DNA from 2 places in the Mesorhizobium sp. WSM4887 genome. Region 1 is predicted to be linked to the other one. Evidence: riboswitches for the same ligand, from Rfam matches in the RefSeq annotation. Region 1 holds a riboswitch; the other holds the start of a gene.
What was found. Region 1 has a riboswitch for cobalamin ahead of bluB (5,6-dimethylbenzimidazole synthase). Riboswitches for the same ligand answer to the same signal wherever they lie in the genome.
Positions count from the first base shown of each region.

Region 2: another riboswitch for cobalamin. It lies ahead of P9230_RS18785 (HoxN/HupN/NixA family nickel/cobalt transporter); the one in region 1 lies ahead of bluB (5,6-dimethylbenzimidazole synthase).

Region 1 covers NZ_JARTVP010000014.1:59,194-65,050, forward strand. The annotation lists gene P9230_RS29215 (hypothetical protein) at 1-235, shown strand, start outside; gene P9230_RS29220 (D-amino-acid transaminase) at 478-1,332, opposite strand; partial or broken gene P9230_RS29225 (aminotransferase class V-fold PLP-dependent enzyme) at 1,524-2,705, opposite strand; gene bluB (5,6-dimethylbenzimidazole synthase) at 3,047-3,778, opposite strand; cobalamin riboswitch at 3,821-3,999, opposite strand; gene P9230_RS29235 (histone deacetylase family protein) at 4,114-5,040, shown strand; gene P9230_RS29240 (exodeoxyribonuclease VII small subunit) at 5,044-5,295, shown strand; gene P9230_RS29245 (DUF2277 domain-containing protein) at 5,487-5,753, shown strand; gene P9230_RS29250 (pirin family protein) at 5,762-5,857, shown strand, end outside.
Region 2 covers NZ_JARTVP010000004.1:385,263-391,119, forward strand. The annotation lists gene P9230_RS18780 (HWE histidine kinase domain-containing protein) at 186-1,562, shown strand; gene P9230_RS18785 (HoxN/HupN/NixA family nickel/cobalt transporter) at 2,097-3,164, opposite strand; cobalamin riboswitch at 3,254-3,445, opposite strand; gene P9230_RS18790 (DOPA 4,5-dioxygenase family protein) at 3,526-3,933, opposite strand; gene P9230_RS18795 (hypothetical protein) at 4,179-4,904, opposite strand; gene P9230_RS18800 (hypothetical protein) at 5,434-5,577, shown strand; gene P9230_RS18805 (nucleoside hydrolase) at 5,608-5,857, opposite strand, start outside.

The DNA of each region.
Region 1 (5,857 bases):
CGGCTGGGCCTTCGTGTTGGCCATCGTCTTCGCCTGGGCCTTCAAGGCGGCTTTCATCGAGCCCTTCGCCATCGCTTCGCTGATGCAGGTCTACTTCGCCGCCATCGAGGGCCAGGTCCCCAACCCGGAATGGGACCGGCGCCTGGCAGAAGCCTCGTCCAAGTTCATGGAGCTGCGCGACAAGGCGCTCAGCCCCTTTGGCGGCTCGCGCTGGGATTCGCCAAGGACCGCTTGACTAGAGTCAGAGAAGATGCCTCGCCAATGGAAGGATCGCCGCTAGCATCTGGCGCGAACGCCAGTCTAGCAGCGGCCTTGTCAAGCTACTTGGGCGCCGCGAGTGCTCGGGCGAGCTATTCACGTGCAGGGCTGGCGTCAGGAGTGCTTGAGTTAGCGCGGTCCATATGCGCCCTGAGTAACGCCACCGGCAGGTTGCGTATCGAGGTTTGACGCCGCAGAGAACACGGTCGACGATCAACGCTAGATCGCCGATGCTCGGCTTCTATCGAGATAAATTTGTCGCAACCGCCGGGTGACTAAGCCCGGCAGCCCGTTGCCGATCGGCGCACCATCCATCCTGACCACCGGGTTCACCAGCCCGGATGATGACGTTGAAAACGCCTCCGTCGCAAGTCTGGTCTCTACTACTGTGAATGGGCGCTCCTCCACCCGCAGATGAAGTTCACTTGCGCACTGCAGAACGACTGCCCGGGTAATCCCGTGCAGGATATCGCTCGAGAGATCCCGCGTGACGATCGTCCCATCCGAAGTCACGATATGGGCGTTGTTGGAAGAGCCTTCCGTGACGTAACCATCCCTCACTAGCCATGCGTCATCGGCGCCGCGTGATTTCGCCTGCATTTTGGCCATGGAGGGATACAGGAGTTGCACCGTTTTGATGTCGCAGCGCCGCCACCGGAGATCTTCCACGGTTATGACGTGCTGGCCGCGTATGGCGACCGGATTTTCGACAAGTGCCTTCTCTTGTGTGAAGAGCACCACGGTGTTCGGCGTATCCCGAGTAGGAAATATGAAATCGCGGTCGGCCGCGCCCCGGGTGATCTGCAAATAAACAAGTCCCTCGGATACATTGTTCCGTCCAATGAGCTCCCTGTGGATCTTCAAAAGATCTGCTTCGGTCAGGGAGAACGGCATATCGAGCTCACGGAGCGATCGCCGCAGGCGCGCCATGTGACTGGCAAAATCGACGAGCTTGCCATCAAGAACGAGCGTGACCTCATAGACTCCGTCGGCGAACAGGAAGCCCCGATCGAAGACCGAGATGCGGGCCTCGCTTTCCGGTAGATAGGATCCACTCACGTAGACTTGGCGCATTGATAGACCTCAAAAATGCAGACCACGCTCACGGCCTTGAGCGAAACTATTGAACTCTTGTCGGGGTGCAGGCCTGGGCAGCTTTAAGCGCAAATAGCGGCGCTGCCATCCTGCACCCCTCGACTGCGAAAACGCTATTCGCCAGACAGCAGACGGCTAAGGTCAGGCACAGCCAGAGAAAATTCGTCGGTTCACTCCACAGCGCTTCGCAGCGCGGCGACGAAGGCATCAAGATCGCGCTTAAGCATGTAAATGTGTGGCGAAACCCGCAAACCCTCGACGTGCTCGACCTTGCGGTATTTCACGTGGACCTGGTGTTTCTCGCGAAGGTCGCGCTCGAGTTGCTGCATGTCGATGCTGTCGATCGAAAACAGACTTATCGCAGCGAGGCTGTCCGTGTCGGTCGGCGTATGGAGCCTGAAACCGGGAATGTCCTGGACGAGACCTACCCAATATCGGGTGAGTTCGCGCAGTCGCGCATGCATCCGTTCCGCGCCGATCGCCTTGTGGAATTGAATTGCGGGCGCGATTCCTGCCTGGACAGCGGAATTGTAGGTGCCGAGATTCTAATGGTCGAACCTGTCTATGTGCACCGCGGGCTGGTCGAAAGGTGCAAGCAATGGCCAGGTGGTATCGATCCGGCGTTCGCTGACGACCAGCATCCCGTTGCCGATAGGAGCACCGAGCCACTTGTGCAGGCTGGTGACAAAAAAATCGCAATCGAGTTCGCGGAAGCTGACCGGCATCTGAGCAAAAGTCTGGGCACCGTCGACGACAGTCATGATGTCGCGCTCCCGCGCGATCTCGCAGAGCCGGTTCACCGGCAGGACACGCCCGTTCCAGTGGTACATGTGAGTCAGCTGCAGGACGCGGGTACGCGGGGTCATCGCCTGAACATAGGATTCGATGATGTCGTCGTCGCTGTCCATGAGGTCGAAGGTGCAGTTTACAACCTCGATGCCCTCGCGCTGTTGCCGCTGCAGCCAGCCCGCACGAACGCTGGGGTAGTCCCAAGGCGAGATCAGCACTTGATCGCCCTTAGTCAGCGGTATTCCGAAGATCGCTGTCGAAAGACCCTCCGACGAATTCCGGTTCAGCGCGATCTCTCCGGGGCTGCAATCGATCAGTTCCGCCAGCTCGCGTTTGATATGAGGAAGTGCTGTGTCGAGCTTGCTCCACATATTGTAGTCGGAATTGCGACTGATGAAGCGGTAGGCGTCAACCGTCGCTTCCTCGACAACAGTCGGTGGGGGACTGACCGCGGCGTTGTTCAAGTTGAGGAATGGTTCTTGCGGCGGGTATTTTGCGCGGATGCGCTCCCATTCCGCTTCGCCCTCATGTTCGGCGGACCGATCTATTGCAAAAAAGTTCATGGGAACGCGCCGGGTCTCATCTATCGCCCGACAATAAGCGCCGTAGCCCAGCTCAATCTGCCTATTCACATGAGAAGACAGAATTTAATTGCGAACGCCGGTGAATTCGCGAGACGTTGAAGCCCGAGAACGACATCGCTTGGCACAGGGTTAGCCGTGAGGAAGCGAGTGCGGAGATCCGGCCCAATCACGCCAAGAAGAACCGTCACGTTGTCAAGCGATGCGCGAACAATCCCCGGTTTCTGAGAGCGGGCAACGACGGTCAGGCCTGCCAATGCGCCATTGCGCAAACGCGAACGGCGCGTTGCGGTTGGTGCGGGTCTATGGAACGCCGAGCGGCTCTAAGGCTTCAATCGTTCTCCGAGACGAGCGATCGCCGATTTGAGCGGCGCCTCGCCGGCGCCGCAAAAGGTCTCGCTCATCACCAGCTCGGGCAGCGGCAGGCGCTTGCCCCAGCCATGCGCTTCGAGGTCGGGCCTTGGCGCGAATTCCGAGACGCGGCCGACGCAGAGATAGGCGATCGGCGTGACGTGCTCGGGGATCGACAGCAGTCGCTTCAGCGCTTCGGGCTCGATGATGCTCACCCAGCCAACCCCGACGCCTTCCGCCCGCGCCGCGAGCCAGAAATTCTGCACCGCGCAGACGGTGCTGTAGAGGTCCATCTCCGGATTGTGCCAGCGCCCGAGCGGCGAGTTCTTCGAGCGCTGGCGGTTGCAGGTGATGCAGAGGTTGAGCGCGCTTTCGCAGATGCCCTCGAGCTTCAGCTTGCGGTAGAGCGCCCGCCGCTCCACCTCGATCGCCGGCAGTTCCTGTTCGCGCGCGGCGAGGAAAAGGTCGCGCACCTGCCGCCGCCTTGTGGCGTCCCGGATGATGATGAAGTTCCAGGGCTGCATGTAGCCGACCGACGGCGCGTGGTGTGCCGCGGTGAGCAGCCGCGCCAAAACGCTGTCGTCGAGATCGTCGGTAAGGAAATGGCTGCGCACGTCGCGCCGGGTGAACATGGCCCGGTAGACGGCGTCGCGCGCCAATTGGTCAAAGTCATCGCCGCCGGCGGCGGCTGTTCGTGCCTGCATCGCTTGTCCCCTTGCGATAAGCAGTCCTCCGCCTGACCATGCGGATGACCATGTCTGCCGGGCCGGTCTTCTGGCTCGGGATCGACCCGCATCCGGCGCCTTCCCGTCTGGGACAGTGGCGTTTGCCGGCGCGGTCCCCCTCACAGCGTTGGGCACGCCACGGATTTCAACCGTGTTCCCGATTCTCCCGCGTTGCGGGCACCAGGCAGCGACGCGACCTTATCGCGAAGCCGAAGCCGGGCCAATGCCGCCAGCGACACGATTGGGCGCGATTTCCCCAATCATTCGGCGCTGAAACATGGCTATCCGTGCGACAGGTGCCTAGATTAGGCGCCATGACCACTCGTCTTTACACTCATCCCGTATTCCTGGAACACCTCACGCCGCCCGGCCACCCCGAGCGGCCCGACCGTTTGCGCGCCATCGAGCGCGTGCTCGACGACGAGGCTTTTTCGGCCCTCGACCGCGTCGAGGCGCCGGAAGGCGACGAGGCGACTATCCTTTACGCGCATCCGGAGGATTTCGTCGGCCGTGTCCGCGCTGCGATTCCCGAGACGGGGATCGTCTCGATCGATGCCGACACCAGCGCCAGCCCGAAAAGCTGGCAGGCCGCGGTGACGGCGATCGGCGCGGCGAACGCCGCCGTCGACGATGTGTTCGAGGGCCGTGCCGCCAATGTCTTCGTTGCCGCGCGTCCGCCCGGCCATCACGCCGAAAAAGCGACCGCGATGGGCTTTTGCCTGTTCAACACCGCGGCGATCGCCGCCCGTTATGCGCAGGAGAAGCATCTGGCCGAGCGCGTCGCCATCGTCGATTGGGATGTGCATCACGGCAACGGCACGCAGGACATTTTCTGGGACGATCCGTCGGTGCTCTATTGCTCGACCCACCAGATGCCGCTTTATCCGGGCACCGGTGCCAAGAGCGAGACCGGCGCCGGCAACATCGTCAACGCGCCGCTTGCGCCGAGCACCGGCAGCGACACGTTCCGCGACGCCTTCCTGTCGCGCGTGCTGCCGTCGATCGACGCCTTCCAGCCGGATCTGATCATCATTTCCGCCGGTTTCGATGCGCACCATCGCGATCCGCTGGCCGCGATCAACCTGACCGAGGATGATTTCGACTGGGCGACCGGCCAGCTGATGGAGCGCGCCGGGCGCCACAGCGGCAACCGGCTCGTCAGCCTGCTGGAGGGCGGTTACGATCTGCAAGGATTGGCATTTTCGGTCGCCGCCCATGTCGGGCGGCTGATGAAGGGATGAATGATGGCTGATGAAGCTAACCAAGACGTCAAGGCGATGAGCTTCGAACAGGCGCTCGACGCGCTGGAGAAGATCGTCGATGATCTGGAGCGCGGCGACGTTCCGCTCGACCAGTCGATCAAGATCTACGAGCGCGGCGAGGCGCTGAAGGCTCATTGCGACCGCTTGCTCAAGGCCGCCGAGGACAAGGTCGAGAAGATCAGGCTCTCGCGCGACGGCAAGCCGGTTGGAACGGAGCCGCTCGACGCCGAGTGAGGTGTATTGATATTCAGGTGAGGCCGCCTGCAAACGCGGCTTTCTGCGGTTCCGGTGCTCACGTCCTTCAAGTACGCTCCGGTCCGGTTCTCGGAACCCGCCATTTTCGGCTCGGTCTGACCTGAATCTCAACACACCTCGGTGCACAATGTCAGACCGGTTCGGGCAGAAAGCAGGTAAGGAGTTAAAGCATGTGCCGAAACATCAAGACCCTGTTCAACTTCGATCCGCCGGCGACCGACGACGAGGTCCATGACGCGGCGCTGCAGTTCGTTCGCAAGCTGAGCGGCGCGACCAAGCCGTCCAAGCGCAACGAGCATGCCTTCAACCACGCCGTCGAGGCGATCGCCGCCGCCGCGCGCGAGCTGCTTGACAGCCTCGAAACCACCCAGCATCCGCGCAACCGCGAGGAAGAGGCCGCCAAGGCGAAGGCCCGATCCGCGCTCCGCTTCGCCTGACGCCGGTCATGAGCTTCTTTCCGGGCAACGATCCTGAGGCCGGCGACGCCTTCGCCTGCGACCAGATCGAGTTGATGGTCATTCCGAACGCCAAGGACATTGGC
Region 2 (5,857 bases), on a different contig from region 1:
TGACGGAGACGGATACATAAACGGCGTCGCGCGTTAATGCGCCTATGGCTGACGGGCTCTTCCGTGAATCGTGGCCTCGCGGGAACGGCGAGATGGCGCGATTCATTCGCGAATATCCCTGGTCGGAAAGCCCGCTCGGGCCGATCGAGACATGGACGCTCAGCCTGAGGACGACGGTCGACCTGATGCTCGCCGCCGAAGCCCAGATCGTGCTTTTCTGCGGGCCGGAGTTTGTCGCGCTCTACAATGACGCCTACGCGCCGACCATCGGCGACAAGCACCCGCGCGCGCTCGGCCGTCCCGCCGAGGAAAACTGGTCCGAGCTCTGGACCGACCTCGAGCCGCTGCTGCGCGGAGTTCTCGAAACCGGCGAAACCTTCTCGGCCAGGGACCGGCCTTTCTACATCGAACGATCCGGCCTGGTCGGCGAGACGGTCTATTTCGACATCTCCTATTCCGCAGTGCGGGCGCAGGACGGCACGGTCGAAGCCGTGCTCTGCATCGTTTCGGAGACCACGGCCCGGGTGCTGGCGGCAGCAAAGGTGCGCGAAAGCGAGCAGCGGTTTCGCGCGCTGGTCAATGCCAGCTCCGACGTGGTTTACCGGATGAGCCCGGACTGGCAGGAAATGCATGAGCTGGACGGCCGCGGCTTCCTGTCGAGCGCCCAGGGGCCGGCGATCCGCTGGCGCGACGAATACCTGTTCCCGGAAGACCAGGCGAGCATCCAGGCGGCGATCGAGCGCGCCATCATGGAGCGCGGCGTGTTCGAGCTCGAGCACAGGGTGCGGCGCGCCGACGGGTCCGCCGGCTGGACCACCTCACGGGCAATCCCGATCGTCGATGACACCGGCAGCATCCTGGAATGGTTCGGCATGGCCGCCGACATCACCGAAAAACGGGCGAGCGAACAGCAGATCCAGCTTCTGATGCGCGAGGTGAACCACCGCGTCAAAAACCAGTACGCCGTGATCCTTTCCATGATCCGCGAGACGAGCAAACGCGCGACCGACCCGCGCGCGTTCGAACACCAGATCCGCGAACGCATCATGGCGCTGTCGCGCTCGCACGACCTCTTGGTGCTCAACGACTGGCGCGGCGCAGGCATGGCCGACCTTGTGCGCGAACATCTGCGGCCGTTCGGACACGAAGAGCGAATCTCGCCTTGCGGGCCGGACGTGACGTTGCGGCTGAACGCGGTGCAGAACATCGGCATGGCGCTGCATGAGCTGGGCACCAACGCGACGAAATACGGCGCCCTGGCCGGCGACGCCGGAACCGTGCGGATGGACTGGCGGGTAGCACCGGCCCCCGAAGGCAGCGATTTCGAGCTGGTCTGGGAGGAACATTTTTCCGAACCTCCCGCGGCCGCCGATGCCAACCCGCATAAAGGCTTCGGCAGCGTCGTTCTCCAGCGCGTCGTCCCCACCAGCCTCTCCGGCAGCGCCTCCATGGAACGGCTGCCCGGCCTCGTTCGCTGGACGCTCTCGGCGCCGCTCGCCAACGTGGTCGTCGCCGGCGGGGCGGAGCTGGACGGCGATGAGCAGATCGCCGGGCTGACGTGAGGCCGGTTGCATCCTGGGAGACCGAACAGGGCGGCTCGCCGCCACGTCGGAAGCTCGCTGGCGCCGCCGAGCCCTCGCCGTAGCGCCGTACGCCGAATGGCTTGCGCTGCTCCCATTTTTGCTTTCCCCTTCCCCGCTTTTTTAGAACAGAAAAGCGCCAGCTTTTCTGTTCTGGACTCTGGATATTTGGACTCTGGATTCTGGCTTATGGATTATGGGGCTTATCCCAGGCCTTAACCCCTGGCTTATCCAAGCGCAGAATTCCGTCACACTTCCAAAGGCTTGGGCTACGGCTCCTCAGCATGCCTTTGAAGCGCGTGCGCACGGGCCGGCGATCTCCTGTCGCTGTCTGCCAACAGTGAACAAAATGGGAACAAGAATGTCAAGCCGAGCACCGCTGACGGGGCGGCGATCGACCTTTGCCGTCATCGGCTTCCCGATGCCGAGGCATTCAAGGCGGCAGGCTGGCAGCCCGCCGGCGTCTGATGGCAGAGAGATGCGGCTGGCCTGCTGCAGCCAGCCGCCGCCGGCGGCTTATGAATTCTTTGCTGCGGATCCGATCTCCACATCGTCCAGCCCCTTGGCCTTGTAGACGACATAGGAGATCGCCCAGGCGGCGATGAAGATGCCGATAATGGCGAAGCCCAGATTGTTGAAATTGTCGTTGAGCGTGCCGACGCCGTTCCAGAAGCCGCCCGACAGACCGAACTTGTCACCGATCAGGCCGAGCGCCTCGATGCCGCCGATCAGTACTGCGACAAGGACCGACACCAGGGTGATCGTCATGTTGTAGTACAGTTTGCGGATCGGCTTGACGAAGGCCCACTCATAGGCGCCGAGCATCATCACACCATCGGTCGTGTCGACCAGTGACATACCGGCCGCGAAAAGCACCGGGAAGACCAGAATGGCCTCGAACGGCACGCCCTTGGCCGCTTGTGCCGCGGACACGCCGAACATGGCGACTTCGGTCGCGGTGTCGAAGCCAAGGCCGAAGAGGAAACCAAGTGGGAACATGTGCCAGCTGCGCGACACCAGCCGGAACATCGGGCGGAAGACGCGGGCCAGGAAGCCGCGATTGTTGAGCAGCAGGTCCAGATCCTCCTCGACAAACGCCCCACCGGCCCGCACCCGCCGATAGCTTCTGTAGATCGAGAAGAAGATGACGATGTTCATCGCCGCGATGGCGAGCAGGAAGAGTGCGGAAACGCCGGTACTGATGGTGCCGCCAATCTCCTGAAGGCTCTGGAAACGGCCGAGCAGGGACGTTGCCGCCGCGATAGCCGCAGCGACGATGACGACGATCGTCGAATGGCCGAGTGCGAAAAAGAAACCGACGGAGACCGGCCGTTTGCCGTTCTGCATCAGCTTGCGCGTGACATTGTCGATGGCCGCTATGTGGTCGGCATCGACGGCATGGCGCAAGCCGAGGCCATAAATGACGAGAGCGACGCCAAGCAATGTCGGCTTGTCGTGGAAGGCGACGAAAGCCCACAGCCACGCCCCGACGTTGAGAATGGCGAGCGCGCCGTAGATTGTAATCAGCCTGGCCTTCAGGTCGGGCGCGGTTTTGTTCAGCATTTTCGATAGTTGGATCAGCATGGTTCTGCCTTTGACGTTGCCTGTCATCGCAGGGAACTCGCCCCGCCGTCCGGCCAGGCGCGCACACCGGATCACCCCGTCCGATGTTCTGCTTTGACGTCCATGATGGCAGGTCTCCTGGCTCGCGGATTGCCGCCGCTTTCGCCTTCCCGGCCCATGCAGCCAGTGGCATCGTGAAAACGGCATGCCGCTTACAGTTGCGGGGGCAGCCACGGCTTTGGATTTCTCCGCACCGCGTTCCCTTTTGATCCCCGAAGGGAACCATCGGCGCGAATTCGCCACACCGCGGTTGGCCAGTCAATCAACAACTCCGACGGCCAGCCGCCTCTCACGCCATCGTGACGAGATCGCCGCGCCCCCCTCACACCCCCAGCGTCGGCTCGGTATTCACCTCCAGCGCTTCCTCTGCCTCGTCCTCCTCGCCAAGCACGTCGCCCTTCACCGGCAGTGCCCGGCCGATCCAGATCGGGTCGATAAGGTGGTCGCGCTTGGGGTTGGTGGTGTTGGGATGGATAAGGATGCTCAGGCCGCCGTGGTTCAGCATCAGCCAGGGAACCAGCGTGGCAAAAATCTCGGTCGCGAAGGAGACCTGGTACATGGCTTGCTGGTGCGGGCCGACCGGCTCGTCGCGCCAGTTGCCCAGGCGCACGCGGAACCGTTCTGCGATGCGCTGGCGCAGCCATTCGGCATGCTGCCGCTCGGCTTCCCCGCCGTAGTAGATATGGGCGTGATAGCTGGCGATCTCGGCGATCGGCCTGACTTCGTTCATCGCGATGCTCCCCTTCGATGATTTTTTTGCGCCCGGCGGAACTCTAGCCGAAGCGCGGGCGCCTTGTCTGCAGCCGGCTGAGGTCCGCGCCTGCGGTCGGCAGGGTTATCGGATATGGCGCTCCCCCGCTCAGTCTCGGCTGCGCCGAGCCACCTCTCCCGTCCACCTTGTGGGGGCGAGGAATTGCCAAACCGCCGAGGTTGCAACCGGCAGGAAGGATGGCAACGGCCGTTGTGCCTTTGCCTCTAAATCACCGCGGTGACCGCGCCCTTCGCATTTAGGCGACAGCCGACTTTCGCCTGCCTCACTTCGATGCCGCCTCGCCTGTCATAGTCTATGCGCACCTCGATCGGCGCGTTGAGCCCGCTTCGGCGTTGACGCAAGGGGCCGGCGCTGACCGTGTAAACACGCACGGCGCCGAGGGGCTTGGCGGCCGCCGCGATCGCGGCGCGACAGGCGCGCACTACGGCGGCCGGCGTGCCCGGTATCGTCTTCGGAGGTGACAGCGGCGGGATGCGATAGCCTTTGGTGACCCGCCGGAGGTCGCCGCCGGCGGATCTGGAGGGCTTCAGCACTGGAGGCAGCACAATGGTCTGCGTCGCGCTTTTGGCCAAAGCAGGGGCTGTCGGCACCGCGGCCGGGTTCTGCGCAGAGGCAGCCGATCCGCTGACGGCGGAAGGATCGTCGCCCGCGGCGGCGGCGCCCACGCTTGTCGACTCGCCTGTGCTGGTGCTGCCCAGATTGCCGCCGGCATTGACGCCGAGCGATCCGCCGCCGGTCGATGCGCCGACGTTTGCGCCGCCGACACCGTCGGCACTGGCGCCCACGCCCGCCGACACGCCTTGCGAACCGGCGCCCAATCCGGCGCCCACGCCGATGCCGCCGACCTTGCCGCCGACGCCGACGTCAAGCGCCGAGGCAGGCCCGATCGGGATGGCGATCGCCAGCGCGGCTGCTAGGTATTTTTTCATGGCCAGACCTTTGTTCCAAGGCCAACCTTGTGTGGCTCCTCATCGAGCGTCCGCTCGACAGCGGTCTGCGAAGCCTTCGTCGCGCGAATGCGCCGAGCGATGGCTACTTCTCGCCCTGCCAGGCATCGGCCTCGGTGGTGACCGGCGCGGCTGGAGGCCGCTCGAAAGACGAATGATAGAAAAGCGGTCTCGGCAACGCCAAGCACTGAAAAAGGCTTAGGACTTCTCCTTTCAACTTAGCTGTCGACAGCAGGGCAAGTTTGAGCTCGCTTACGCGCTGCTAGCGGGTAACTTTCAAATTAGTTTCAACTAAAATGCAATAGAACAAGGACACCACCGTGCCAGCGCCGGTTGCTGATGCCGACCGCCGGGCTCTCGTCGAAATGGCCGTCTCGGCTTCGCCGGGCCAATTCTCCCCCACTTCCTGGCGTGCGCGGGCCTGGAGGCTTGAGAGTCGCCCAGGGCGGCAAGGCGCCCGCGCTACCGGCTCGAAGCCGCAACGCTCGTCGCGCTGGCCGACAAGGATGCGGTGCTGGTCGGCCAGGCCGACCTGTTGCGATCGATGGTCGAGGGTGCGGCCGGCGATGCGATCCTGGCCAACAAGCGCGAGATCGAGACCGGCATCGCCGCCATCAGCGCCACATTGCGCGACAGGCAATCGTTCCTGCTGTGAGGGCCGGCTAGGCCTTGCCCCTGGAGCGCCTCACGCCTTTTGACTGGTGAGGCGCTCGAGCGCATCGACAATCAGGTCGCAGAATTTCGAATGGTCGAGCTTCATCGCCACGGTATGGCGGAAATCGACCTGCTCGCTCGCCGTGCCGCCGAAATGGCGCATGCCGCCCAGCTTCTCGAAATTGCAGACCGTCATGCCCTTGGTCCACCGTCCGGCAAGCTCGACGCGGATATCGGCCTTCTCGGTGGTCAAGACGCCTGCATCGATCATCGCCGCCACG